Regions from separate parts of the Paenibacillus sp. FSL R5-0527 genome, predicted to be linked through region 1. Evidence: predicted binding sites of a transcription regulator. Region 1 holds the regulator's gene; the other holds the start of a gene.
The links. Region 1 encodes CtsR, which represses protease genes until heat stress. Its sites were predicted from a motif close to ATGGTCAATAAAGGTCAAACA; they were not measured.
Positions count from the first base shown of each region.

Region 1 (15,192 bases):
CGGATTTACCGGGACAGCGACCAGGAAGATTTCGACCGTGACAAAGCGTTTGCCGACTTTATCGAACAAGAACAGCCGGATGTGCTGCTGTTGGATGCGAACGAGTATGAAAAGCTCGCTTCCGAAGGCAAGCTGACGGAGCTTGATCCGCTGATCGCCAAGGATAAATACGATACCGAAACGATTTTCCCGGGACTCATGGAAATTCTGAAGGAAAAAGGCGGCGGCAAGCTGTACGGTTTATCTCCGACCTTCTATGGATCGGTCATTTACTACAACGCCGATTTGTTTGCCAAATACGGAATTGAGGCGCCGCACGACGGAATGAGCTGGCAGGAAATTCTCGACACGGCCCGCCGCTTCCCGACGGACGGGGACGAAAAGACCCGCGTTTACGGTTTCGGTTCGGATTACGGCATGTCGCTGGATAATTTGGCTTCGAGTATCTCATATACGCAAGGTTTGAATTACATCAACACCGATACGATGAAGCTCACTCTCAATACTGATTCGTGGAAGCAAGTTTATAAGATGGCCATGGATGCCTTGGACTCCAAATCGGTTTATAATCCGGATGGCGAGGGGTTCCAGGGAGGGACCATGGAAGAGTATTACCAAAGCCAGCCATTTATGATGGGGCGGATGGCCATGACGGTCGACAGCACCTATATGCTGCAAAACCTGAAGGACGCCCAGGATCGGATTAAGGACTACAAGCCGTTCCAAATCGGTGCGGTTGCAGGGCCGGTAGATCCGGCCGAGCCCGACAAATCGCGGAACATCTCGGTGAGCGACATTTTTTCCATCCGGGCCAACTCGGCAAATGCCGATGCGGCTTGGGAATTTATTAAATTCGTGAACGGTGAGGAATTTGCGAAGGTCAAGTCCAGAACCTTAAACGGCGGCATGTTGTCCCGAATGGGAGTGCAAAAGGATTTCCATGGCGTAAACCTCGACGTTTTTTACAAGCTGAAGCCTAAAGTGGACAACGACTCCGACAATTATGATAAAATCCCGGAAAGCTTTCATGAACAATACCGTACTATTTTTGACCGGGAAATGAAGCTGATAGCGGAGAAAAAGAAATCCATCGGCGAGGCGCTGCAGGTGATTCAGGACGAAGGCCAGGCGGCGCTGGATAAGGCCATAAAGGAGGAAGCGGCCGGGAAGAAGAAAAAGCCTGCCGCGGAAGCGGATCAGGCGGGCTAACGCGCTTTAGTTGCCCCCGAAAAGGGGCTTTGTGCGAATTGCTTTATAAAATTTTTGGAGGTTAAGATGAGGAACGGAATGTTATATAAGGTTATGCTGGTTATGATATGCGGACTGCTGTTCGCCGGTTGCGCCGGCGGCCCTGCCAAGCAGGAAGCGCAGACTTCTACGCTGAAGGTCATGTTCTGGGACGAAAGTTATTTTTTCAGCCAATATGGCGACATGTTTGCGATGAAGAATCCGAATATCGAAATTGAAGTAGCTAACACGCAAAGCATTTATAATGACGAGGAAAAGGACTACGACAAGGCGTTTGCCAAATTCGTGGAAAAGGAACAGCCGGATATCATACTGCTGAACTCCAACAAAAATTACGAAAAATTCGCATCCGAAGGCAAATTAATGGATTTGGATACGCTCATCGCCAAGGATAAATACGATATCTCGACGATTTATCCGGCGCTGATCGACCTGCTAAAGGAAAAGGGCGGCGGGAAGCTGTACGGGCTGACTTCATCTTTTAATGTGAATGCGATTTATTATAATGCCGATCTGTTTGCTAAATATGGAGTTGAGCCGCCGCATGACGGGATGACCTGGCAGGAAATTATCGATACCGCCCGCCGTTTCCCCACGGATGGGGATAAGGACAGCCGGATTTACGGATACGGTGCTCGTTACGGGAAAGCTTTTGATGAATTGGCCTCTTCGATCGCCATGACACAAGGGTTGCAGGTGCTGAATCCGGATACGAAGAAAATGACGATCAATTCGGATTCGTGGAAAAAGGTTTTCCAACTGGCTCTGGATGGCGTAAAATCCAAGGCGATTTATGATCCGGGCGACGACGGTTTCTCAAGCGGGACGATGGAAGAATATTATAAGAGCCAGCCTTTCATAATGGGACGTATGGCGATGACGATCGACGGCACCAATCTGCTGCAAAATCTGAAGGATGCCAAAAACAGCGTAAGGGATTATAAGCCGTTCCAAATCGGCATCGTGGCCGGTCCGGTGGACCCGGCGCTGCCTGACTCGACGCGGGAAGTCAGTTTTAATGAAATTTTCGCGATCCGGTCCGATTCTCCAAATGCCGATGCGGCCTGGGAGTTTTTGAAATTCATCAACAGCGAAGAATTTGCCAAAGTGAAATCAAGAACGTTGAATAACGGTCTCATGTCCCGGATGGGCGTGGTGAAAGATTACGAGGGACAAAGCCTTGACGCTTTTTATAAGTTAAAACCTGCAGATAGCAGCGACGGATATATGGGGATCAGCGACGCTCCTAACAGCTTTTACGGACAATTCCAACAAATTAAGGATCGGGAACTGGACCCTGTCCAGAAGGGAAGCAAGTCGCTTGACGAGGCGCTGGAAAAGATTCAGGCGGATGGACAAGTAGCCTTGGATAAAGCGTACCAAGAGGAAGAGGCACAGAAGAAGAAGGACGGGAAAGACGATACCAGCTCATGAGATAAAGCGGACGTGGACACCGGCAGCGATGACGGTATGGTTATCAAGGGCAATTAGCTGCCACCTTCAGGCCGCGGTATTATAGAAGGCTAACCTTTGCAGCTTTGGCTCGGGGTTGGCCTTCATTTGTGTACCTGTAAGTTTTATCATGCATGAAGGTTCCACCGCGCCATGCTGAGTAAATTAACCGTTTAGGACAGTTCCCGTAAATTCAAAAATGGAAAAACATACATATTGCAAAAGCATCCCGATCGTGATAAATTATTAATTGTCGCTTCGAACGGCAGCTTGTCGAAAGGCTTGCTACAATGTCGAAAAATGAGGTTGACAAAGTAAAGTAAAGTGGTTATAATAAATAACTGTTCGACAAAAAATGATGTTTATCGAAAATGCCGGACAGCAAGTTCTTTGAAAACTGAACAAATGGAACGCGTCAATAACTTTGAACGATTTTTTAAAATCGTCAGTAACTGATTGAGCTAATCGCTCTTTCGAATAAACTTGGATGATTGGTTCATCCAACCTTTATTGGAGAGTTTGATCCTGGCTCAGGACGAACGCTGGCGGCGTGCCTAATACATGCAAGTCGAGCGGACCTGATGGAGTGCTTGCACTCCTGATGGTTAGCGGCGGACGGGTGAGTAACACGTAGGCAACCTGCCCGTAAGACCGGGATAACTACCGGAAACGGTAGCTAATACCGGATAATCAAGTCTCTCGTATGAGGGGCTTGGGAAAGGCGGAGCAATCTGTCACTTACGGATGGGCCTGCGGCGCATTAGCTAGTTGGTGGGGTAACGGCTCACCAAGGCGACGATGCGTAGCCGACCTGAGAGGGTGAACGGCCACACTGGGACTGAGACACGGCCCAGACTCCTACGGGAGGCAGCAGTAGGGAATCTTCCGCAATGGACGAAAGTCTGACGGAGCAACGCCGCGTGAGTGATGAAGGTTTTCGGATCGTAAAGCTCTGTTGCCAGGGAAGAACGTCCTGTAGAGTAACTGCTACAGGAGTGACGGTACCTGAGAAGAAAGCCCCGGCTAACTACGTGCCAGCAGCCGCGGTAATACGTAGGGGGCAAGCGTTGTCCGGAATTATTGGGCGTAAAGCGCGCGCAGGCGGCTGTTTAAGTCTGGTGTTTAATCCTGGGGCTCAACCCCGGGTCGCACTGGAAACTGGACGGCTTGAGTGCAGAAGAGGAGAGTGGAATTCCACGTGTAGCGGTGAAATGCGTAGAGATGTGGAGGAACACCAGTGGCGAAGGCGACTCTCTGGGCTGTAACTGACGCTGAGGCGCGAAAGCGTGGGGAGCAAACAGGATTAGATACCCTGGTAGTCCACGCCGTAAACGATGAGTGCTAGGTGTTAGGGGTTTCGATACCCTTGGTGCCGAAGTAAACACATTAAGCACTCCGCCTGGGGAGTACGGCCGCAAGGCTGAAACTCAAAGGAATTGACGGGGACCCGCACAAGCAGTGGAGTATGTGGTTTAATTCGAAGCAACGCGAAGAACCTTACCAGGTCTTGACATCCCTCTGACCGCTGTAGAGATATGGCTTTCCTTCGGGACAGAGGAGACAGGTGGTGCATGGTTGTCGTCAGCTCGTGTCGTGAGATGTTGGGTTAAGTCCCGCAACGAGCGCAACCCTTGACTTTAGTTGCCAGCAAGTGAAGTTGGGCACTCTAGAGTGACTGCCGGTGACAAACCGGAGGAAGGTGGGGATGACGTCAAATCATCATGCCCCTTATGACCTGGGCTACACACGTACTACAATGGCCGGTACAACGGGAAGCGAAGGAGCGATCTGGAGCGAATCCTAGAAAAGCCGGTCTCAGTTCGGATTGCAGGCTGCAACTCGCCTGCATGAAGTCGGAATTGCTAGTAATCGCGGATCAGCATGCCGCGGTGAATACGTTCCCGGGTCTTGTACACACCGCCCGTCACACCACGAGAGTTTACAACACCCGAAGTCGGTGAGGTAACCGCAAGGAGCCAGCCGCCGAAGGTGGGGTAGATGATTGGGGTGAAGTCGTAACAAGGTAGCCGTATCGGAAGGTGCGGCTGGATCACCTCCTTTCTATGGAGTACCTCGTTCCTGTTACGGAACGGTACAAATACGGTCCGCGTTAGCGGGCAATTAATGAGACTTTGCTTGCAAAGTCAACCTTATTGACGTGTTTCCCATTTGTTCAGTTTTGATGGAATTTGCGGGGCCATAGCTCAGCTGGGAGAGCGCCTGCCTTGCAAGCAGGAGGTCAGGAGTTCGATCCTCCTTGGCTCCACCATATATTTCATCATTGATCCTTGAAAACTGGATAACGAAACGAAATTTGCGTTTTAGAACAATCCTTTTAGCTGAACTTGTGTCAAAACAAGTGAAGATCTAGTGGTTTGATATTTTCCTTCGGGAAAAATCATGGTTAAGCTACTAAGAGCACACGGAGGATGCCTAGGCGCTAGGAGCCGAAGAAGGACGTGGCGAACAACGAAACTGCCTCGGGGAGCTGTAAGCAAGCATCGATCCGGGGATGTCCGAATGGGGAAACCCGGCTGGGGTAATACCTAGTCACTCATCACTGAATCCATAGGTGGTGAAGAGGCATACCAGGGGAACTGAAACATCTAAGTACCCTGAGGAAGAGAAAACAATAGTGATTCCGTCAGTAGCGGCGAGCGAACGCGGATTAGCCTAAACCGAAGAGCTTGCTCTTCGGGGTTGTGGGACGTCTCACATGGAGTTACAAAGGCAGAGGTTAGACGAACAGGTCTGGAAAGGCCGGCCAGAGAAGGTAAAAGCCCTGTAATCGAAAGTCTTCGCCCTCCGAGACGGATCCCGAGTAGTGCGGGGCACGTGAAACCCCGTATGAATCTGCCAGGACCATCTGGTAAGGCTAAATACTCCCTAGCGACCGATAGTGAAGCAGTACCGTGAGGGAAAGGTGAAAAGCACCCCGGAAGGGGAGTGAAACAGAACCTGAAACCGTGTGCTTACAAGAAGTCAGAGCCCTCTATATGGGTGATGGCGTGCCTTTTGTAGAATGAACCGGCGAGTTACGTTTGCAAGCAAGGTTAAGGCGAGAAGCCGGAGCCGCAGCGAAAGCGAGTCTGAATAGGGCGAATGAGTTTGCAGGCGTATACCCGAAACCGTGTGATCTACCCCTGTCCAGGGTGAAGGTGCGGTAACACGCACTGGAGGCCCGAACCCACGTACGTTGAAAAGTGCGGGGATGAGGTGGGGGTAGCGGAGAAATTCCAATCGAACTCGGAGATAGCTGGTTCTCCCCGAAATAGCTTTAGGGCTAGCCTCGGTGTGACAGTCGTGGAGGTAGAGCACTGATTGGGTGCGGGGCCCGCAAGGGTTACCAAGCTCAGTCAAACTCCGAATGCCATAGACTGATTCACCGGGAGTCAGACAGTGAGTGCTAAGATCCATTGTCAAAAGGGAAACAGCCCAGACCATCAGCTAAGGTCCCCAAGTGTGTGTTAAGTGGGAAAGGATGTGGAGTTGCACAGACAACCAGGATGTTGGCTTAGAAGCAGCCACCATTTAAAGAGTGCGTAATAGCTCACTGGTCGAGTGACTCTGCGCCGAAAATGTAACGGGGCTAAACACACCACCGAAGCTATGGCTTGATGCTTTGCATCAGGGGTAGGGGAGCGTTGTGTATGCGTTGAAGGTGTACCGTAAGGAGCGCTGGAGAGTACACAAGTGAGAATGCCGGTATGAGTAACGAAAAGATCAGTGAGAATCTGATCCGCCGAAAGCCTAAGGGTTCCTGAGGAAGGTTCGTCCGCTCAGGGTAAGTCGGGACCTAAGGCGAGGCCGAAAGGCGTAGTCGAAGGACAACAGGTTGAAATTCCTGTACCACCGTAATCCGTTATGAGCGATGGGGTGACGCAGGAGGGTAGTGACGCGGGGCGATGGAATGCCCCGTCCAAGCAGTGAGGCTGGTGTGTAGGCAAATCCGCACACCGTAAGGCTGGGCTGTGATGGGGAGGGAAAATTTACAGTACCGAAGGTCATGATCTCACACTGCCGAGAAAAGCCTCTAGCCAGGAGAAGGTGCCCGTACCGCAAACCGACACAGGTAGGCGAGAAGAGAATTCTAAGGCGCGCGGAAGAACTCTCGTTAAGGAACTCGGCAAAATGACCCCGTAACTTCGGGAGAAGGGGTGCCCCGGTAGAGTGAATAGCTCGAGGGGGCCGCAGTGAAAAGGCCCAAGCGACTGTTTAGCAAAAACACAGGTCTGTGCGAAGCCGCAAGGCGAAGTATACGGGCTGACGCCTGCCCGGTGCTGGAAGGTTAAGGGGAGCGGTTAGGGGTTAAACCCGAAGCTGTGAACCGAAGCCCCAGTAAACGGCGGCCGTAACTATAACGGTCCTAAGGTAGCGAAATTCCTTGTCAGGTAAATTCTGACCCGCACGAATGGCGTAACGACTTGGGCGCTGTCTCAACGAGAGATCCGGTGAAATTTTAATACCTGTGAAGATGCAGGTTACCCGCGACAAGACGGAAAGACCCCATGGAGCTTTACTGCAGCTTGATATTGGACTTTGATACGATTTGTACAGGATAGGTGGGAGCCTAGGAAGTGGGAGCGCAAGCTTCCATGGAGGCGACGTTGGGATACCACCCTGATCGTATCGGAGTTCTAACCCAGTACCGTAAGCCGGTACGGGGACCGTGTCAGGCGGGCAGTTTGACTGGGGCGGTCGCCTCCTAAAGAGTAACGGAGGCGCCCCAAGGTTCCCTCAGAATGGTTGGAAATCATTCGCAGAGTGCAAAGGCAAAAGGGAGCTTGACTGCGAGACTGACAAGTCGAGCAGGGACGAAAGTCGGGCTTAGTGATCCGGTGGTACCGCATGGAAGGGCCATCGCTCAACGGATAAAAGCTACCCTGGGGATAACAGGCTTATCTCCCCCAAGAGTCCACATCGACGGGGAGGTTTGGCACCTCGATGTCGGCTCATCGCATCCTGGGGCTGAAGTAGGTCCCAAGGGTTGGGCTGTTCGCCCATTAAAGCGGTACGCGAGCTGGGTTCAGAACGTCGTGAGACAGTTCGGTCCCTATCTGTCGTGGGCGCAGGAAATTTGAGAGGAGCTGTCCTTAGTACGAGAGGACCGGGATGGACGCACCGCTGGTGTACCAGTTGTTCCGCCAGGAGCACAGCTGGGTAGCTAAGTGCGGACGGGATAAGCGCTGAAAGCATCTAAGCGTGAAGCCCCCCTCAAGATGAGATTTCCCAATTAGTAAGACCCCTTGAAGACGACGAGGTTGATAGGCCTGAGGTGGAAGTGCAGCAATGCATGGAGCTGACAGGTACTAATCGGTCGAGGGCTTATCCAAAATGATACCCCAAAAAGTGACGCGAGGCTTCGAAGGTAATTCCGATTACTTTTCGGGGACCCCGGGAACTGAATAGGGGCTAACACGCAAATCAAGTTTCGTATCCAGTTTTCAAGGATTAACCTTGAATCGTTTGGTGGCGATGGCGGAGGGGTTCCACGCGTACCCATCCCGAACACGACCGTTAAGCCCTCCAGCGCCGATGGTACTTGGACCGAAGGGTCCTGGGAGAGTAGGACGCCGCCAAGCATGAAGAAGAGCACCGCCGAGTGATCGGCGGTGTTTTTTTGCATTGTCGGAATGCCGCTGCGGGATGAGATGGATGGGTACTACGTTATACAGCAGACTCCGAGCGGATATTTCCGACATTATTTAAAAACCCAGCTTTTCGAATCAATACTGTTGCCCACCTATTGCCCATCGGAACTCTAACGGTTGCAGTAGCGGCTATTTTACGAAAAAGGGCCTTTTCGAAATTCTAGCGGTTATGAGCGCCCTTATCTGCCTGAATCTAAGCAAAATCAGCCGGGTTTCAGTGAAATAAGCGACGTGGCATCCGTTACAGTTTGAAATCAACGTTTTTGGAATAAATAGCGGTTGTGGCAACCGTTAGAATTGTTTCGTGGTCGGAAATGTATCTGTCAGACTAGAGTTTGTTGCAGTATTAGCGGGAAATCCCCGGGTAATGACGTTTAATGTCATTTGAGTACGTTACAGGTCAGAAGGGGCCAAGCTTGTTCCGCTAAAATGTCGAAAAACCGATTAAGCAAGTCCAACGGGCCGGATGCTGCGTTTTTCGCTTTTTTGATGCCCCTGGAGCACGAATATTTTCGCCCCTGGTCGATCACACTGAAATTGATTGGGGAAACCCTCTTGGCAAATGATCAAAATATGGTATAATGAGAATAAAGTCAAAGAAAGTCAAAGTCAACAGAAGCCCGGTGGCGGCATATGCTGCTGATAGCCGGTAGAACAGTACAGCATGAGTTTTTAGGAGCTTCACGTTTGGAACAATGGAGGATGAGTGAATGCGTAATATCTCAGATATCATTGAAAAATATCTCAAGAGTATTTTGCATGAAAGTCCTGAAGGAACGATAGAAATTCAGCGTAACGATCTTGCCGACCAGTTTTCCTGCGTGCCGTCGCAGATCAATTACGTGATCAGCACACGGTTCACGCTGGAGAAAGGGTACCTTGTCGAAAGCAAGCGCGGCGGCGGCGGTTACGTGCGGATTCGGCGGATTGAGCTGCCGGGTCCAACCTCGCTGCACACCCACCTGCAGCAAACGATCGGGGACGAGATCGGGCAGACCGCGGCCGAAGGGCTCATTTATCAACTGGAAGAAGCCCGGTTCTTAAGCCGCCGGGAAGCGGCGCTGATGCGTTCCGCCATCTCCCGTGACGTCCTGGCGATCAAATTGCCGTACCGCGACCAGATTCGGGCAAAACTAATGAAAGCGATGCTGATTGCTTTGTTGAGTTAGGGGCAGCGTTAGGTTTAAGTGCATGTTCAAAAAGTTCGGTTTTCAGCACCGAGAAGGTTGGATGAAGCCAGGGACCGAGGAGCGGAGCGTACGTTTTGGGTACGTGAGCACCGGAGGGCCCGGCTGAATTCAAGATTCGATGCCGAGTTACTTCTTGAATTCACTTCGTGATCAAAAGCGGACTTTTTGAACTACCTTTTTAAGCAGTCTATCCCATAAAGGAGGGACACCTATGCAATGTCAAGAATGCGGCAAGCGCCCGGCAACCCTGCATTTCACCAAAATCGTGAACGGGGAAAAGACGGAGTTTCACATTTGCGAGGCCTGTGCCCGTGAAAAAGGGGAGATGCTTCCGGGGACCTCGGGCGGTTTTTCGATCCACAACTTGCTGTCGGGTTTCCTGGATTTGAGCCCGTCAAGCAAAGGCCAGATTTCCGGAACCAAAAGTCCCGAAAGCGTACGCTGTGAAGAATGCGGCATGACCTACTCCCAGTTCAGCAAAATCGGCCGTTTCGGCTGCAGCTCTTGTTACAAATATTTTAACGACCGCCTGGACCCGCTCTTCAAGAGAGTTCACGGCAACACGGTCCATGTCGGGAAGGTGCCGAAGCGGACCGGCGGCCACATTCAAGTCAAACGCAAGCTCGACGATCTTCGACGCGAGCTGCAGTATCGGATCCTTCAGGAAGAATTCGAAGAAGCCGCAGCGCTGCGGGACCAGATCCGCGAGCTTGAGAAGAATATTTCCGCAGAGTAGGAGGGATGCAGGGTGTCAAAACTCCGTTTTACAGAACAGCCGCTAAGCGAGTGGATGAGACGGGAGGGCAAACAGTCGGACATCGTCATCAGCAGCCGGGTGCGGATCGCCCGCAACCTCCAGCACCAGCCTTTCCCGATGCTGGCCACCAACCAGCAGTCGGAAGAGGTGCTGAAGCAGCTGCAGACCGTGCTGTCCGACGAGCGCTTGAAGTCCTACGGCAAGCTTCATCCGGTCCTGCTTGCGGACCTCGACGAGCTTGACAAACGGGTGTTGGTGGAAAAGCACCTGATCAGCCCCAACCTGGCGAACGAAGCCAGAAACGGGGCGGTGTTCATCAGTGAAGACGAAAGTCTCAGCATTATGGTGAACGAAGAAGACCACCTGCGAATCCAATGTTTGTATCCGGGATTCCAGGTGCAGGAGGCTTGGGAGAAAGCGACGGCGATCGACGATATTTTTGAAGCTCATGTCGATTACGCTTTTGACGATCGCCGCGGTTACTTAACCAGCTGCCCGACGAATGTCGGCACCGGCCTGCGGGCTTCGGTGATGATGCACCTTCCGGCATTGGTACTAACGCAGCAGATCAGCCGGATTTTGTCGGCGGTGTCGCAGGTGGGATTGACGGTGCGCGGCATCTACGGGGAAGGCAGCGAAGCGACGGGGAACTTGTTTCAAATCTCAAATCAGATTACACTAGGACAAAGCGAAGCGGAGATTATAGAAAATTTATACGGGGTTGTCCTGCAGATCATTCAGCATGAGAAAACGGCCAGAGAGAAGCTGATCGGGGAATCTCGGCTTCGGATGGTGGACCGGGTGATGCGCTCCTACGGGATATTGTCGCACGCCGCCATCATCGATTCCAAAGAAGCCGCGCAGCGGCTGTCCGACGTCCGGCTCGGCGTGGATCTCGGACTGATCGATTCGGTACCCACGGAGGTGCTGAACGAATTAAACGTGCTCACGCAGCCTGGTTTTTTGCAAAAGAAATTCAGCGGGAGCATGTCCCCGGGAGAAAGGGATATGTACCGCGCCAAACTCATTCGTGAACGAATGGGGAAATAAAGGGTAAATTAACTATGGAGGTGTAGGAGAAGATGATGTTTGGAAGATTTACGGAACGCGCCCAGAAGGTGCTGGCCTTAGCTCAGGAAGAAGCCGTAAGGCTTGGACATAACAATATCGGCACAGAGCACGTGCTGCTTGGCCTCATTCGCGAAGGCGAAGGCATTGCCGCCAAGGCTTTGATCGGGCTCGGACTTGGCCTGGAGAAAATCCAGGACGAAGTTGAAACCTTAATCGGCCGCGGACAAGAGCAGCCCACCAATATCGCCTATACGCCGCGCGCCAAAAAAGTAATCGAACTGTCGATGGACGAAGCGCGCAAGCTGGGCCATACTTACGTCGGCACGGAGCATATTTTGCTCGGGTTGATTCGTGAAGGCGAAGGTGTCGCCGCGCGCGTACTGAACAACCTTGGCATCAGCCTGAATAAGGCGCGCCAGCAAGTGCTGCAATTGCTCGGCAGCAGCGAAGCCGTCTCCAGCCATCACGGCGCGCCGGCCAATGTCAATACGCCAACCCTGGACAGCTTGGCCCGCGATTTGACGGCCTCCGCCAAGGAAGGCAACCTTGATCCGGTCATCGGCCGCAGCAAGGAAATTGAACGGGTTATTCAGGTGCTCAGCCGCCGGACGAAAAACAACCCGGTCCTGATCGGGGAGCCGGGGGTCGGTAAAACGGCGATCGCCGAAGGCTTGGCGCAAAAAATCATCAACAACGAAATTCCCGAAACGCTACGCGACAAACGCGTCATGACGCTCGATATGGGCTCCGTCGTAGCGGGAACCAAATATCGCGGCGAATTTGAAGACCGCCTGAAAAAAATCATGGACGAAATCCGCCAGGCCGGCAACATTATCCTGTTCATCGACGAGCTGCATACGTTGATCGGGGCCGGCGGCGCGGAAGGCGCGATCGACGCTTCGAACATCCTGAAGCCGGCGCTGGCCCGCGGCGAACTGCAGTGCATCGGGGCGACGACGCTCGATGAGTACCGCAAGTACATCGAAAAAGACGCCGCGCTGGAACGGCGCTTCCAACCGATTACGGTCGACCAGCCGTCGGTGGAAGAAGCGATCCAAATTCTGCACGGGCTGCGCGACCGCTATGAAGCGCATCACCGCGTGAAAATCACCGATGAAGCGATTGATCAAGCCGTTAAGCTGTCCGACCGCTATATCCAGGATCGCTTCCTGCCGGACAAAGCGATCGATCTCATCGATGAAGCCGGGTCCAGAGTAAGGCTCAACACCTATACGGTACCGCCGAATCTGAAGCAGTTGGAAAGCCGGCTCGAGGACATCCGCAAGGAGAAGGACGCGGCCGTACAAAGCCAGGAATTCGAAAAAGCGGCGGCGCTTCGTGATACCGAACAGAAGATCCGCGAAGAGCTTGAGCTGACGAAAAACCAATGGAAAGAAAAACAAGGCCGCACCGATTCCGAAGTGACGCCGGAAGATATCGCCCAGGTTGTCGCCAGCTGGACGGGAATCCCCGTGAACAAGCTGAAGGAAGAAGAAACGGAACGCCTGCTCAATATGGAGAGCATTCTGCATGAACGGGTGATCGGCCAGGATGAAGCGGTGAAAGCCGTGAGCCGGGCGATCCGCCGGGCTCGCGCAGGCCTGAAGGACCCGAAACGGCCGATGGGTTCGTTTATCTTCCTTGGTCCGACAGGCGTCGGTAAAACCGAGCTGGCCCGGGCACTGGCCGAAGCGATGTTCGGCGACGAAAATGCGGTCATCCGCATCGATATGTCGGAGTACATGGAGAAACATTCGACCGCCCGCCTCGTCGGAGCGCCTCCGGGATACGTCGGCTATGAAGAAGGCGGCCAGCTGACCGAGAAGGTGCGCCGCAAACCGTATTCCGTCGTGTTGCTCGATGAAATCGAGAAAGCCCATCCGGAAGTGTTCAACATCCTGCTGCAGGTGCTGGAGGACGGCCGGTTGACCGACTCCAAAGGCCGGGTCGTCGACTTCCGCAACACGCTGATCATTCTGACTTCGAACGTGGGCGCTGAAGCGATCAAGCGCAATACGCGCCTCGGATTCACGGCGGTGCAGGATGCGGGAGCGGATTACGACAACATGAAGGGCAAAGTGATGGAAGAGCTGAAGAAGAGCTTCCGTCCGGAGTTCCTGAACCGGATCGACGAGATCATCGTGTTCCACTCGCTGGAGCAAGAGCATATCGGTCAAATCGTCTCGCTTATGTCCGACGAGCTGCGCAAGCGGCTCCGTGAATATGACGTTGACTTTACGCTGACCGATAAAGCGAAGGCGTTCCTGGCCAAAGAGGGCTACGATCCCGCTTACGGGGCGCGGCCGCTGCGCCGGGCGATCCAGAAGCACATCGAGGACCGCCTGTCCGAAGAGCTCCTAACTGGCAATGTCAAGAAAGGCGATTCGCTGACGATCGACGAACAGAACGGCGAATTGACCGTAGAGCGCACAGGAACTTTTGTCAAAAATGCGTAAATCAGGCTAAAAAGTCCTTGACTTTTGCGTATGGCCTAAAAAAGAACCATGTTTAAGCCGATGAAATATATGAAAGGCAGCTTCCAAACGGTGCTTTGGAGCTGCTTTTTTTCATCCAGTTTCTTTTTTTGCAAAGGCTTTAAAAACTTTACGTGAATTCTCAAAGAATGGTAAAATTTGAATATACATCAGCGGAACCGGATTTGCAAGATTTGTCATATTTTGCGTCGATGAGAAGGAGAGATAAATGGTTAAAGTAAAAACAAAGTTTTTTTGCGGCGAATGCGGCTACGAATCGCCCAAATGGTACGGCAAGTGCCCGGGGTGCGGCGCGTGGAACTCAATGGTGGAGGAAACGGTGAAAACCGTCAAAACGCAAGGGCTGAATTCCGGGTTATTTCATGCGAAAGAAAAGCCGCTTTCGATCATAAATATAGAGAGCGGCAAGGAACCCCGGATTCAAACGGGAATCGGTGAGCTGAACCGGGTGCTTGGCGGGGGAGTTGTCCCCGGGTCGCTGGTGCTCGTCGGCGGAGACCCCGGAATCGGCAAATCGACGCTGCTGCTGCAAACGTCTCATGAATTGGCCCGGTCCGGGCTTAAAGTATTGTATATCTCGGGGGAGGAATCCGTACGCCAGACCAAACTGCGGGCGGAGCGTCTCGGGGCGCTTTCTCCCGAACTGTTCGTTTTGTGCGAAAGCAGCATGGACGGCATCGAAGAGGCGATCGAAGGCGTTGCGCCGGATTTTCTCGTCATCGACTCGATTCAGACGGTGTACCTGCCGGAAGTGACCAGCGCGCCGGGCAGCGTATCGCAGGTGCGGGAATGCACGGCCCGGTTCATGCGCATCGCCAAAGGGCAGGGAATCGCCACCGTGCTGGTCGGACACGTGACCAAGGAAGGCGCGATCGCCGGCCCGCGGCTGCTTGAGCATATGGTCGACTGCGTGCTTTATTTTGAGGGGGAACGGCATCACTCTTACCGCCTGCTGCGGGCGGTCAAAAACCGTTTTGGCTCGACCAACGAAATCGGCATTTTCGAGATGAATGAATCCGGCCTGACCGAGGTCGCCAACCCGTCGGAGCTGTTCCTGTCGGAACGGCCGCTTGGGGTGGCCGGCTCCACGGTCGTGGCCAGCATGGAGGGAACGCGGCCGATGCTGGTGGAACTGCAGGCCTTAATTGCGGCCACGCATTTTCCCTCCCCGCGCAGGATGGCGACCGGCGTGGATCATCAGCGCATGAACCTGATTCTAGCCGTGCTCGAAAAAAGAATGGGCATGTTCCTGCAAAATCAGGACGCCTACGTCAATCTGGCCGGCGGCGCCAAGCTGGATGAACCGGCGGTGGACCTGGCGATCGCCG
Region 1 is NZ_JBBOYI010000001.1:7,046,793-7,061,984, reverse strand. It holds gene NYE69_RS31990 (ABC transporter substrate-binding protein) at 1-1,209, shown strand, start outside; gene NYE69_RS31985 (ABC transporter substrate-binding protein) at 1,276-2,682, shown strand; rRNA gene NYE69_RS31980 (16S ribosomal RNA) at 3,208-4,761, shown strand; tRNA gene NYE69_RS31975 (tRNA-Ala) at 4,894-4,969, shown strand; rRNA gene NYE69_RS31970 (23S ribosomal RNA) at 5,103-8,033, shown strand; rRNA gene rrf (5S ribosomal RNA) at 8,166-8,282, shown strand; gene NYE69_RS31960 (CtsR family transcriptional regulator) at 9,062-9,520, shown strand; gene NYE69_RS31955 (UvrB/UvrC motif-containing protein) at 9,753-10,277, shown strand; gene NYE69_RS31950 (protein arginine kinase) at 10,290-11,348, shown strand; gene clpC (ATP-dependent protease ATP-binding subunit ClpC) at 11,381-13,825, shown strand; gene radA (DNA repair protein RadA) at 14,073-15,192, shown strand, end outside.

Region 2 (15,192 bases), 6.1 Mb from region 1:
GGTTGACGCAGGAACGGATAGGAACAGTGTCATGGATTTCCCGAGGCGGGGACCGTGGCGCTGTTTTTTTAAAATTCCGGTCATTGTAGAGGGCGATGCGCAGGTAGAGAGGGGAGAGAGGAGGGGCATGGGGACTAAGGGACACCAGCGCCGTTATTTGAGGAAAAACGGAGGTTTGCAAAATGTAACGGACACAACTGCACTTATTTACCTCAAAGCGGCCTGGATGAACGGGTTTTAGAGCGAAATAGGGTCATGTGTGTCCGTTAGAGCATCGCCCAAAGTTTAGAAGAGCCTCCAATCGCACCAAAGTAGAGGTCAGAGCCATTAATAGAGCTAGAATAAAAAGGACGCCGTCAGGCGTTTTTCTTATAGCGGGGCAAATCAGTTTGAACGGTCTAAAGAGAGTTTGTTCTTGCGTTTCGGGATAAAACGGTTACAATTAAATCAACTAGTAATGTTAACGTTAACATGCATTTGATATTATGGAATCTATGAGGCTGAAAAACGAAGGGAGCACGGGGAAATGGCCAAAACGTTTCTGGGGAAAAATTTTTTGCTGAACAGCGATACGGCGAAGGAGTTGTATCATCAATATGCCAAGGAGCTGCCGATCATCGACTATCACTGCCATCTGAGCCCGCAGGAGATTTACGAGAACAAGAAATTCCGCAACATTACCGAGGCCTGGCTGGGCGGCGACCATTACAAGTGGCGGGTGATGCGCGCCTGCGGCGTTGACGAGGAACTGATCACCGGCGGGGCGGACGACTACGACAAGTTCCTGGCATGGGCGAAAGTGGTGCCGCAGCTGCTCGGAAATCCGCTGTACCATTGGACGCATCTGGAGCTGCAGCGGTTTTTCGGCATCGACGAGCTGCTGAACGCACGGACGGCGCCGGCGATTTGGGAGCGGGTCAATGCCCTGCTGCAGGGCGAGGGGTTCGGCGCGCGGGATCTGATCAAGAAATCGAAGGTGACCGTGATATGCACCACCGACGACCCGGCGGATTCGCTGGAATATCATTCCAAAATCAAAGAGCTGGAGGATTTCGACTCGAAGGTGCTGCCGAGCTTCCGGCCGGATAAATTTCTGGAGATCAACCGCGATACGTTCAAACCTTGGCTAAGCAAGCTGGAAGCGGCGGCGGGCAAAGCGGTGGACAGTTATGGCGCGCTGCTGGAGGCTCTGCGGGAACGGATCGAATTTTTCCATCAAGCTGGGGGCCGGGTGTCCGACCATGCGCTGGACACGATGGAATACCAGGAGACGACGTTGCGGGAAGTGGAGGCCATTTTCGACAAGGCGCTCAAGAAAGGCAGCGTCACCCCGGCGGAGGAGCGGAAGTATAAGTCCTACACGATGCGTTTCCTAGGTAGGGAGTACGCCGAGCGGGGCTGGGCGATGCAGCTGCACATCCATGCGCTGCGCAACACGAACAGCGCGATGCTCAAACGCCTCGGACCGGACACCGGCTACGACGCGATCAATGACGGTCCCGTCGCCGCCGCGCTGGCCGGCTTGCTGAACGCACTGGAACGTGACGGGGCGCTGCCGAAGACGATTTTGTACTCGCTGAACCCAAACGACTATCCGGCGCTCGCCAGCATTACGGGCTGCTTCCAAGGCGGCGGCGTCCCGGGTAAAATCCAGTTCGGCACCGCCTGGTGGTTCAACGACAACAAGGACGGGATGATCGAGCAAATGAAGACGCTCGCCAATCTCGGCGTGCTGGCGCAGTTCATCGGCATGCTGACCGATTCGCGCAGCTTCCTGTCCTACACGCGGCACGAGTACTTCCGCCGTTTGCTCTGCGATGTGCTCGGGGACTGGGTGGAGCGGGGCGAAGCGCCTAAGGATTTCGAGCTGCTCGGCACCATGGTGACCGATATTTGCCACAATAATGCCAAACGGTATTTTGCGTTTCCGGAATAAAAGAACGAATGGACGCTTCATGTCCGTTAGCGATCAAACACATCGCCATTGCGCGAAAAAACCAGCCGGCAGGGGGATTTTCTGAGCCGGCTGGTTTTATGCTTTAAGCGATGATTCGAATATTTCGGCGGCACCCGGCCTTATAGCCCGTATACATGCAGCTATCGTCTTGCCGTAAATATGCCGCAGTTTTTTCGTCCTTCTGCCGCCGTTATTCTATACGATCTCCACCGGGATCAACTGGAACTCGTTCACGTCCGCGAGCCCGCGGTTAGTAATGCGGAGCTCCGGAATGACCGGCAGGGCGATCAGCGAAAACGTCATGAACGGCGCGTTCAGCGGGCACCCGAGCTGCTGCCAGGCGGCCTCCAGCTGCTTGACCTGCGCGGCCACCGTTGCCAGCGGCTGATCGGACATCAGGCCGGCGATCGCCATCGGTACGGCGGCCAGCACCTGACCGTCCTGCACGGCGATCATGCCGCCGCCCAGCTTGGCCAGCTCGTTCGCGGCAAAAGCCATGTCCTCTGTGTTGGCGCCCATCACGAGCAGGTTGTGGCTGTCATGCGCCACCGTCGAGGCGACGGCGCCTCGCTTCAGCCCAAACCCGCGGGCAAACGCCAGCGAAATATCGCCGGAGCCGTAATGGCGGTCGAGGCAGGCCAGCGTGAGGACGTCCTGCGCCAGGTCCGGCTGAATGAACCCGCCCTCTACCTTCAGGCGGGCGGTGCCCTTTTGCGTGCGTGCGCTGTTTTCGATCACGTCGACGACATGCACGGTCGTCTCGCTCCGCCCGCTTTGGCTGGCCAGCAAGAAATCGCCCGGCTTCAAAGGGCGGGCCAAATGCACCGAATTGCGCGCCCGCTCCGGATACGGATACGCCGGGAAAGGCACGCGCAGCTCTCCGCTATCGTAAACGACGGTCCCGTCCGCAATCACGGTGGACGGCTCCATCCGCTTGAGATCGGCGATCAGCAGCAGGTCGGCGCATTTTCCCGGAGCGATGCCGCCTACGTCGCCGTCCACCTTGAAATAACGGGCCGTGTTGATCGTGCTCATCTGAATCGCGGTGACCGGGTCCACGCCTTCCTCAATCGCGCGGCGCACGACATGGTTCATGTGGCCTTTCTCGATCAGCGTCTGCGGGTACACGTCGTCGGTGACCAGCATGATGTTCGCCGTATCCGCGTGATCTTCGGTCACCACCTTGATTACTTCCTTGACGTCATGCCAGGCGGAGCCCTCGCGGATCATCAGATGCATGCCGAGGCGCAGCTTCAGCAGCCCCTGCTCCCGCGTGACCGTCTCGTGGTCGGAGGTGACGCCGGAGGCGATGTAAGCCTGCAGCATATGCTCATCCTCACTAGGGAAATGGCCTGTCACCGTTTTTCCCGCTTCCATCGTCGCCCTTATCTCTCCGCTCATTTTGCCATCCCCGTAAACGACGCCAGGGAAGTTCATCACTTCGCCCAGCCCCTCTACACCGTCCCAGGTCATGCCTTCGGCGATGTCCTTGGCTTCCAGCGCCGCCCCGGCGTCCTCCAAGTGGTCGGTGGCCGGCACGCAGGACGGGAACGTGGTGAACACCTTGAGCGGCAGTCCCCGGCCTTCCTCATGCATCCAGCGTACGCCTTCGGCGCCGAACACGTTGGCGATTTCGTGCGGATCCATGAAGACGCCGGTCGTCCCTTTGGCCAAAGCGGCCTTGGCAAACTCGGTCACCGACAGCATCGTGCTTTCCACATGCATATGGCCGTCCAGCAACCCCGGGGCGATGTAACGTCCCACGGCGTCGATCACGGCCGTCTCCTCGCCGATCGTATGCCCGGCGTCCCCAACGTAAGCGATGCGTCCTTGGGCCACGGCGACATCCGTATGCGGCAGAAGCTCCCCGGTGTAAACATTAACTAAGGTGCCGTTTTTGACGACCAAATCGGCTTTCTTTTTCCCGACGGCCACTTCCGCCAAAACCCGGCTTACCTCGTACAGCTTTTTTCTTGCAGCAGGTTTCATTCCCCGGTTCACTCCTTTACTGTTCGCTAAAATAGCGCCTTAAAACTCTTCAGTTCTTACGCCTAATCATAACAAAAAAGGCCGCCCTTAGAACAGTGGAGACTGTTCAGGGCAGCCCTTGCCTTTAAGAGGTTGTTCAAAAAGTCCGCTTTTGATCACGAAGTGAATCAAGAAGTAGTTCGGCATCGAATCTTGAATTCAGCCGGGCCTAAGCATATGCTTACGAAGCATGTTTCCTGCGGAAACATTTCAGGTGCTCACGTACCCAAAATGTACGCTCCGCTCCTTACGTCCCTAGCTTCATCCAACCTTCTCGTTGCTTAAAACCGAACTTTTTGGACACGCATTTTAAGGCTCGGCCTTAAGCTTTCGCCGGATTTACTTTTTCGATGACTTGGTCGACCAGGCCATACTCTTTGGCTTCGAGAGCGCTCATGAAGTAGTCGCGGTCGGTGTCTTTTTCGATCCGTTCCAGCGGTTGGCCGGTGCGTTCCGCGAGAATGTGGTTCAGCTTGTCGCGCATCTTCAGGATGCGGCGGGCCCGGATTTCAATATCCGTTGCCTGGCCTTCCGCGCCGCCGAGCGGCTGGTGGATCATGATCTCGCTGTTCGGCAGGGCGTAGCGCTTGCCAGGAGCGCCGGCGTTCAGCAGAAACGCGCCCATGGAAGCGGCAAGGCCGACGCAGATCGTGGAGACGTCCGCTTTGATGAACTGCATCGTATCGTAAATGGCCATGCCTGCGGTAATCGATCCGCCGGGGCTGTTGATGTAGAGGGAGATGTCCTTCGTCGGATCTTCCGCATCCAGAAACAGCATTTGAGCGATGATGGAGTTGGCCACGACGTCATTGACTTGCGAGCCCAGGAAAATGATCCGGTCCTTAAGCAGTCTGGAATAAATGTCGTAGGCGCGTTCGCCGCGGTTGCTTTGTTCAACGACCATAGGAATATAACTCACCGATAAAACCTCCTTAAATTTGGAGTGGCTGCAGGCAGTTATCCGGCTTCCGGCGTATGTATGGGCCACTTCACCCGGATCGCTTGCACGGCAGCTTCTCGCTTGGGATGAGATTGCTTTAAAATCGGTTCGATCAATCATCAGAATTGACGGAAACGATCGATTATAACCTCATCATAAACAATTTATTCGCAAAAGTCAAAGATAGTCAAACTCAGGGGATAAAAAAAGCCCAATGTCATTGATACAGTCATTCAGGCGATGAAATTCAGCGTTCGGTTATTAGGCAGTTAGTTAAGTATGGCGCGCCCGCGAGGAATCGAACCTCGATCTCAGGCTCCGGAGGCCTACGTCATATCCATTGGACCACGGGCGCAAATTGCAAATTTAGCGTGCAAAATTGATTATATGGTATCGTCAAAGGAAATGCAAGTGGTATTTATTAGCATGGGCAAAATTCGCAGCAGACTAGCGCTGGCTTATTATGCGCTGAACCGCTTTTGGATAATCACTGCCGTGCCTTATGCGCTTTCGAAATTCAGGTTTATTTAACTTCTTAATTCAGTAATTAAACTAAAAGTAAGGGAAGTGTAGCTTTCAATATGCCTAAACTGGCAAGAACAACAAATAGCACTATAATGGGTGCAAGTATTTTGTTGGGTAAGTTGAATTTATTTGCTACCCCTATAAAGAGTGATACCATTAGCAAAAATAAGATAAAGCAAAGAATGAACAATTTGCTTTCTTTGATAAATAAAGTATAAAGTTGATACTCATTAATAGATAGTGCTTGAATTTGCTGAATCTCTCGAGCAGAAGAATTTCGAAATGTGTTAAAGCGCAGGGAAATCCTCTTTTCAATGTAAACAGATTTTTTATTGTCCTAAATAAGTTTTTGACGGGTGGTCGTGATTGTGGTCCGGCATTATTGAATATCACCTTGTTTGTTTTTCTTTTTTTGCTCAAGGGTGAGAAATGCGGTGTCCACAGCCTCTTGTCCCTTCACTTCCACCTCGGCAAGTGCCTCATCCAAGGTTATTTCATTTTGCAGATGCTTGTCCAATACGACTTGGGCAGCATCTTGAAAGGCGTTGAGGATCTCGGCATCAACTTGGGTATACAGGTCTACATAATTAGGATTTGCTTTAAGGGTGTAAAGAGGAGACAATTCATGATCTCCAACCGGTTCCACGTACTCGGTTACAGCAGGCAGCCCGTAATTTGGCTGGTTTTTGGCCAATAGTTGGCTGTTTACCGGATCTCCGGCTATAAATTTAACAAGTTTCATCGCTTCGGCTGCGTGTTCTGTGCTTGAAGAAACGCCAAAAAAGTCAAATATTTCGTAGAAATTCATATAATCCGGATTCAAAGGGTCCACCGGAGCTGTAACCATTCCCCAATCGATCAAAGTAGCTCCTTCAAAATGGGAGAACGGCTCGAAATCATATGCAAAAGCATTGGAACTAACGGTCATGGCGGCATTTTCAGTTAAAAACTTGGGGTGTTCCATCGAATCGGGTTCTTCTCCCTGATCATAAACCGCCCCGGCGCGAAAAGCTTTCACCGCTGCTTTCCAGATGGACTTCCATTTATCCGTATTCATCGTGACTTTCATGGTTTTTGGATCGAGATAAGTCAGGTTTTCCGTTTGACCGGCTTTTAAAATAAAGTTCATGGTAACATTGCGATAATAGTTCATTTGTATTCCGTAAAGGGACTCTCCTTGATCATCTTCTGTCGGGAACCGTTCGGCTAATGCAAACACCTCTTCCCAGGTCATTCCGTTTTGCGGGTATGGGATATGATAAGCATCAAATAGCTTCTTGTTATAATAAAGCGCCTCGCTATGAAAAGTAGGCGGAAGAGCATAATACTGGCCGTTATCCGACGCAGCTTCCAAAAGTGACGTAACAATCGGAGAAAGGTCGCCGGATTCCGATCCATTGGTGAATGGGGGAGAAATCGGTTTTAATATCCCCTTTTCAATAGCCGTCTTATATTGCTCCATACCATTGATGTAAATAACATCAGCTCCACGATTCCAACCCGTTTCTTCGGATACCGGATCACTTGGAATCACTTGAACATCGATATTGGGATATTTGTTTTCAAAAGCATAGCCAAAGTTAACATAAAATTGCTTGGCGGACGGATAAGCAACTTTGAGGACGACAGGCTCCTCCGGCTGACGCGTTTGGCAGCTTGACAATAAGACGGTTATAAGCGCCAAGCCTATAAATGTACGCGTTATTTTATACATGTTCTGATCCCCTTTGTTATAAACGGGTGCAGGCTAGGAAAGCTTGTTCCGGCGACTCCCGACCTTCCCGCACAAGAAATTTACTCGCTGGACAGCATGCGATCAACGTAGGCATTGATCAGGTTATACGCCTGCTCGGAAACGGCATTTTCTTCTTTTGAGGGCTGCAGCATGTAGAAGGATTCGATATTTTTGTCGGCATTCCCTAATGAAATATAATCGGCCAGCGAAGAAAACCCGTATACGGAACGGTATTCCCACTCCGCCACTTTGCCGGACAAGAAAAATCGGATCAACTCCCAGGCCGCCTCAGTTTGCGTCGAGTTGGCGGGAATCGCCCAAAGTCCCTCTAACGAAATATGATGGCTGATTTCCGGAGAGCCTGGACTGACCGGCATGGTGACCAGTTTCCACTTGATTTCGGAGCCTTGCTGCTCTACAACTTTAAAATCTTCGTAATTAACCACGGCCATCGCGTAGTTTTCTGTAATGAAGGCGTTTTGGTTTATATCGTTGATGGCGATATTTCCGCGTTTTAACGGTTCCTTCACCAATTTTAAAATTTTGCTCCATGACGGACTATCTAAAGTGAGCCTGTCCGTATGTTCGTCGTATGCCCGAAGGCTTTCGGTTCTCCCTATATCAATCAACCAATCGGCCGCAGACGGATAGGGTAAGGTTAGGCCTTTCGGAAATCGATTGGCCAACATAATCGTATCCTTCCAAGACATTTGGTTGCCGGGATATTCCACACCGTATTGATCAAACAGTTGTTGGTTGTAAACTATAGCGCTGCTGAAAAAGGAAGGAGGCAGTCCGTACAGTTCGCCGTCGCCGTAATGTTTCGTTAACTCGACGACACCGGGGATCAGCGTATCCAAAGGAAAGGAATCTCGGGCAACATCATCGTCAAGCTTTTGGAGCAATCCGCTTTCAGCGGCTTCCCGAAAATCATCGCCAGACAAATAAATCAAATCTACTTTATTGTTTTTCATCCATTCTTGTAATGTCACTTTTCCTTTGACGAGATCGTTCGTCGGAACGACGGTATAGTGCAAATTCGGATATTCCAGCGCCAATAGAGAGGCATATCTGTCATCGAAATGTTTTTGCGAGAAGTAACCGATATTTAAACTAAAGCTAACCTCTTTATCTTTAAGAGAAGACGTGTCCCCGGCACAACCCGATACAATCGCCAAATTTAAAGCCATGAAAAATAACAGCAATCCGCGCAATTCCCGAACCTCGTTTCCAATAAATTCTATTACTTTAACTATTTTATAGTAAATCCGAATGCAATACCTGTAAATTAAAAAAATCCGGCTCATGCGTTGTCTAAATTCATTCTTAGGGCGGTGTTTATTGGACAACCCTACCGACAAAACTAAAATGGGATGGACAAGAAGCACAGCGATAAAACGGTTTCTTTACTTACCGCCGTATAACCATACCAAAGTTTGAGAATTCTACGGACGTCAGGCTTGCAACCACGTTAAAAATTGGTTAAAATAACGGTGGGACTTAAAAAGTTAACCCGGGACATTTTAAGGCCAAGGAGATGGAGAGAAGAAGGAGCTTGCAGGAATGGAGATCATGCGTAACCTTTTGGAAATTCAGAAGCAGCTTCTGCCTGATCTCATGGACATTCTCAAGAAAAGGTACACCATACTTCATCAGATCATGTTATCTGACGTAATTGGCCGCAGAACCTTGGCAACTTCACTGGATATGACGGAGCGTGTGTTGCGGGCCGAAACGGATCTTCTGAAGGCTCAGGGCCTGATTGAAATCGAGAATATCGGCATGAGAATCAGCGATGCGGGCAGGCTTCTGCTTGAGGAATTGGAGCCGGTGGTCAAGGAGTTGTTTGGCCTCGCCAATTTGGAAGAAGCGATCCGTCAGAGCTACGGCCTGCGCAAAGTCGTGGTCGTCCCCGGAGATTGCGACGCTTCGCCGCTGGTGAAGCGGGAACTGGGGCGCGCGGGAGCCAAGGCGCTCTTAAGCTCCATGAGCGAGGGCGACGGGGTTGCCGTTACCGGCGGAACGACGCTGGCGGAGGTTGCGGAGCAATTGAATCCGCCGCATAACGTGACGATGAAGGACAGCTGGTTTGTGCCTGCGCGCGGTGGATTGGGCGAGAGCCTGGAAATTCAGGCGAACACGATCGCATCCGGGATGGCAAAACGAGTAGGGGCAGGTTACCGCCTGCTGCACGTACCTGATTTGCTCGGCAAGGAAGCTTATGAATCGCTTGTCCACGATCCGAACATTGAAGACATCGTCAATATGATCCGGCAAGCCCGGATCGTGGTGCACGGCATCGGCGACGCGATGGAGATGGCGCGGCGGCGCAAGCTGGAGCCGCAGGTGACCGAACAGATCCGGAAGGAAGGCGCGGTCGCGGAATCATTTGGTTATTACTTTAATGAAGACGGCGTCGTCGTCCACAAAATGCGGACTCTGGGCCTTCGCTTGGAAGACATCATGAAGACGGAAACCGTAATCGGGATTGCCGGGGGCAAGAGCAAAGCCAAGGCGATTCACGCCGTGCTGCGCTTTGGCCAAGAGGACATCCTCGTCATCGACGAGGCCGCCGCGGCGGAGATCGTAGCCCAGCTCGGGCAGGATGCCCAGCAAGAAATCAAGTGAAGCTAATGATGTTTACTCATGGCGGGCTTTTTAGCCTGTCTTGAATAATAAAAAAACAAACACTAGGAGGAACTATTCATGAGTGTAAAAGTAGGTATTAACGGTTTCGGACGTATCGGACGCCTGGCTTTCCGCCGCATTCAAAACGTGGAAGGCATCGAAGTAGTAGCTATCAACGACCTGACGGACGCCAAAATGCTGGCTCACCTGTTGAAATATGATACAACGCAAGGCAAATTCGAAGGCGACATCGAAGTTCATGACGGCTTCTTCAAAGTGAACGGCAAAGAAGTTAAGGTTCTGGCTAACCGCAACCCTGAAGAACTGCCTTGGGGCGAGCTTGGCGTAGACATCGTTCTGGAGTGCACAGGCTTCTTCACAACGAAAGAAAAAGCTGAGCTTCACCTGAAAGGCGGCGCGAAGAAAGTCGTTATCTCCGCTCCGGCTACCGGCGACATGAAAACGGTCGTTTACAACGTTAACCACGAAATCCTGGACGGCTCCGAAACGGTTATCTCCGGCGCTTCCTGTACGACAAACTGCTTGGCTCCTATGGCTAAAGCATTGAACGACAAATTCGGCATCGTAGAAGGCTTGATGACGACGATCCACGCTTACACCGGCGACCAAAACACGCTGGACGCTCCGCACGCGAAAGGCGACTTCCGCCGCGCCCGCGCCGCTGCCGAAAACATCATTCCTAACACGACCGGTGCAGCTAAAGCAATCGGCCTCGTAATTCCTGAGCTGCAAGGCAAACTGGACGGCGCCGCTCAACGCGTGCCTGTACCGACCGGTTCCTTGACTGAACTCGTTACCGTGCTGAAAACCAAAGTTACCGCCGAAGAAGTGAACGCTGCGATGAAAGCCGCTTCCGACCCTGAAACTTTCGGCTACACGGAAGACGAAATCGTATCTTCGGACATCAAAGGCATGACCTTCGGTTCCCTGTTCGACGCTACTCAAACCAAAGTTCTGACTGTGGGCGACCAACAGCTCGTTAAAACCGTGGCTTGGTACGACAACGAAATGTCCTACACCGCTCAATTGGTTCGTACCTTGGAATTCTTCGCAAAAAAAGTTAAGTAATATCCCGGCCAACCTGATATAAATCCCAAAGAGGAGCAACCTGTCAATAGGACTCCTCTTTGGTCTTGAAGCAAGAACGATATTCACACACACACGCATGTTTAAATAAAAAATAGAGATACAGACTTACGCTTAGGAGAGAAATCAGAATTATAGCCGTGGATGCGCGGTTTTCAAAGCTTGGGAGAACCTGCGCACACCTTTAGGAGGAACGTGGAGATGAACAAGAAAAGTGTACGTGATGTGGAAGTAACCGGAAAACGCGTATTTGTCCGCGTCGATTTCAACGTGCCGATGCAAGACGGGAAAATCACCGACGATACCCGGATCCGCGAAACGCTGCCGACGATCAACTACCTGATCGAAAAAGGCGCGAAAATCATTCTCGCCAGCCACTTGGGACGTCCGAAAGGCCAAGTCAACGAATCGATGCGCCTTACCCAGGCTGCAGAACGCCTGTCCGAGCTGCTCGGCAAGCCGGTAGCCAAAGCCGATGAAGCGGTTGGCGACGCGGTTAAGGCAAAAGTGGCCCAATTGAACAACGGCGATGTACTGGTGCTGGAAAACGTCCGTTTCTATCCGGGCGAAGAGAAAAACGATCCGGAACTGGCCAAACAATTCGCGGAGCTTGCCGATCTGTTCGTCAACGACGCGTTTGGCGCGGCTCACCGGGCGCATGCGTCGACCGAAGGTATTGCCCATTACCTGCCAGCCGTATCCGGCCTGCTGATGGAAAAAGAATTGTCCGTTCTCGGCAAAGCATTGTCGAACCCGGACCGTCCTTTTACGGCCATCATCGGCGGATCGAAGGTGAAAGACAAAATCGACGTCATCGACAACCTGCTGAACATCGCGGACAACGTGCTGATCGGCGGCGGTCTGGCCTATACGTTCTTCAAGGCGCAAGGCTATGAAATCGGTCAATCCCTGCTGGATGATAGCAAACTGGATGTTGCCCTCGGCTTCATCGAGAAAGCGAAGAAGCTCGGCAAAAACTTCTATTTGCCGGTAGACTGCATCGTTGCCGACGATTTCAGTGCCACGGCCAACCACAAAGCGGTCGACATCGACAGCATTCCGGCTGATTGGGAAGGCGTGGATATCGGACCGAAAACGCGCGCTATGTATGCCGACGTTATTAAAAACTCCAAGCTGGTCGTTTGGAACGGACCGATGGGCGTATTTGAAATCGACATCTTCGCGAACGGGACGAAGGAAGTAGCCGAAGCTTGCGCCGAGACGAAAGGTTATACGATCATCGGCGGCGGCGATTCCGCGGCGGCAGCCGAGAAATTCAACCTGGCGTCGAAAATGGACCACATCTCCACCGGCGGCGGCGCGTCCCTCGAATTCATGGAAGGCAAGGCGCTTCCGGGCGTTGTAGCTTTGAACGACAAGTAAGACGTCAAAAAATGATGAATTGAACTACCTTTGGATGAATTGAACTACCTTTAGATGAATTGTTCAAAAATCGGGTTTTCAGCACCGAGAAGGTTGGATGAAGCTAGGGACTGAGTAGCGGAGCGTAGGTAAGCCTACGTGAGCAACGGAAGGCCCGGCTGAATTCAAGATTCGACGCCGAATAAACTTCGTGGTTTACTTCGTGATCAAAAGCTGATTTTTGAACTACCCTTAAGAAGTGAAGGAGTTGGCTCCATGAGAACACCTATCATTGCCGGGAACTGGAAGATGTTCAAAACGGTTTCCGAAGCAAAAGCTTTTTTTGAAGAGGTAAAAGGGAAAGCCGAAGTTGCGGGCGTAGAGAGCGTGATTTGCGCTCCGTTCACCAACCTTCCGGCTTTGGTGGAAGCCGCAAAAGGAACGTCGATCAAAATCGGCGCGCAAAACATGCATTTTGAAGACGAAGGGGCCTTCACCGGCGAAATCAGCGGACGTATGCTGAAAGAACTCGGCGTGGACTACGTCATCATCGGGCATTCCGAGCGCCGGGCTTATTTTGGCGAAACCGACGAGATCGTAAACAAAAAAATCCATGCCGCGTTCAAACACGGTTTGACTCCGATCCCTTGCGTCGGCGAAAAACTCGAAGAGCGCGAAGCCGGCAAAACGAAGGATGTCGTAAAGGTGCAAACCGAAGCGGCGCTTCAAGGACTGACTGCGGAGCAAGCGGCGCAGGTCGTCATTGCGTATGAGCCAATCTGGGCCATCGGCACAGGCAAATCGTCCACTTCCGCGGACGCGAACGAAGTTATTTCCTACATCCGCAGTTTGGTTAAAGGATTGTATGGCGATGATGTAGCAAGCAAGATCCGCATCCAATACGGCGGCAGCGTGAAGCCGGAGAACGTGAAGGAATATATGAGCCAAAGCGACATCGACGGCGCGCTCGTCGGCGGTGCCAGCCTGCAGCCGGCTTCTTATGTTCAACTCGTTGAGGGGGCGAAGTAAATGGCTGCTCCAAAACCTGTAGCATTGATCATAATGGACGGTTTCGGACTTCGCGACACGGTGGAAGGCAATGCCGTGGCGCAAGCCCATAAGCCGAACTACGATCGTTATCTGAAGCAGTATCCGAACACGACCCTGACGGCCAGCGGCGAAGCGGTAGGTTTGCCGGAAGGCCAGATGGGGAACTCCGAAGTCGGACACCTGAACATCGGAGCGGGCCGGATCGTGTACCAGGACTTGACCCGGATTTCCAAATCGATTCGCGAAGGCGAATTTTTTGAAAACGAAACGCTGGTGAATGCGGTGCGCAGCGCCAAATCGAAAGGCAAGAAACTCCATCTGTACGGGCTTCTGTCCGACGGCGGCGTGCACAGCCACATTGACCATTTGTTCGCGATGCTCGAGCTGGCCAAAAAAGAAGATATGCACGAAGTATACGTGCATGCCTTCCTCGATGGCCGCGACGTGGCGCCGGACAGCGCGAAAGGCTTTCTGGAGAAGCTGATCGCCAAAATGAACGAAATCGGCATCGGCAAAATCGCTACGGTGCAAGGCCGTTACTACGCGATGGACCGCGACAAGCGCTGGGACCGCGTGGAGAAATCGTACCGGGCCATGGTTTATGCCGAAGGACCGAAATATACGGACCCGATTAAGGCCGTCACCGAGTCCTACGAGAAATCGGTATTTGACGAATTCGTTATGCCGACCGTAATCGTCGACGACAAAGGCGAGCCGGTTGCGCAGGTGGAATCCGGCGACTCCGTCGTCTTCCTGAACTTCCGTCCGGACCGGGCGATTCAACTCTCCAACGTGTTCACGAACAAGGATTTCCAAGGCTTCGACCGCGGACCGAAATTCCCGACGGACCTGCACTTTGTGTGCCTGACTCTGTTTGCGGAATCGGTTCAGGGCTACGTAGCCTACAAACCCAAGGATCTCGACAACACGTTTGGCGAAGTGCTCGTGCAGCACGGCAAGAAGCAGCTGCGCATCGCCGAAACGGAAAAATATCCGCACGTGACGTTTTTCTTCAGCGGCGGACGCGACGTCGAGCTTCCGGGGGAAACGCGCATCCTGATCAATTCGCCGAAGGTCGCTACCTATGATCTCAAGCCGGAAATGAGCGCCTATGAAGTCGCCGAGGCTTGCGTGAAAGAGATCGAAGCGGATAAACACGACGCGATCATTTTGAACTTTGCCAACCCGGACATGGTCGGCCACTCCGGCATGCTGGAGCCAACGAAGAAAGCGGTCGAAGTGACCGACGAATGCGTCGGCAAAGTCGTTGACGCCGTCAAGGCGAAAGGCGGAGTCGTCGTGATCATCGCCGACCACGGCAACGCCGACATGGTGTTCGACGAGCAAGGCCGTCCTTACACCGCGCATACGACCTTCCCGGTTCCGTTTATCGTGACCGACGAAAACGTTGTGCTGCGCGACAAAGGCATCCTCGCCGACGTGGCGCCGACGCTGCTTGACCTGATGGGTCTGCCGCAGCCGCCGGAAATGACCGGCAAGTCGATGATCGCCAGCCGCAAGGCATAAGCCAAACTGGTATAACAAACTGTATACTTAAAATATTAAATTAAAATGCGTATTCAAAAAGTTCGGTTTTCAGCACCGGGATTCGATGCCGAATTACTTCTTGATTCACTTCGTGATCAAAAGCGGACTTTTTGAACTACCACTAACAAAGGAGACTGTATACCCATGACAATTATTTCCGAAGTATACGCACGCGAAGTTCTTGACTCCCGCGGCAACCCTACGGTTGAAGTTGAAGTTTACCTTGAGTCCGGCGCCATCGGACGCGCCATCGTTCCTTCCGGCGCTTCCACCGGCGCGCACGAAGCCGTTGAGCTTCGCGACGGCGACAAA
Region 2 is NZ_JBBOYI010000001.1:898,899-914,090, forward strand. It holds gene uxaC (glucuronate isomerase) at 527-1,936, shown strand; gene ade (adenine deaminase) at 2,153-3,946, opposite strand; gene clpP (ATP-dependent Clp endopeptidase proteolytic subunit ClpP) at 4,308-4,904, opposite strand; tRNA gene NYE69_RS04145 (tRNA-Arg) at 5,206-5,280, opposite strand; gene NYE69_RS04150 (extracellular solute-binding protein) at 5,830-7,164, opposite strand; gene NYE69_RS04155 (ABC transporter substrate-binding protein) at 7,245-8,573, opposite strand; gene NYE69_RS04160 (sugar-binding transcriptional regulator) at 8,758-9,813, shown strand; gene gap (type I glyceraldehyde-3-phosphate dehydrogenase) at 9,892-10,902, shown strand; gene NYE69_RS04170 (phosphoglycerate kinase) at 11,122-12,303, shown strand; gene tpiA (triose-phosphate isomerase) at 12,559-13,311, shown strand; gene gpmI (2,3-bisphosphoglycerate-independent phosphoglycerate mutase) at 13,312-14,859, shown strand; gene eno (phosphopyruvate hydratase) at 15,025-15,192, shown strand, end outside.
Region 2: the regulator CtsR is predicted to act here: its motif matches at 5,099-5,119, upstream of clpP (ATP-dependent Clp endopeptidase proteolytic subunit ClpP).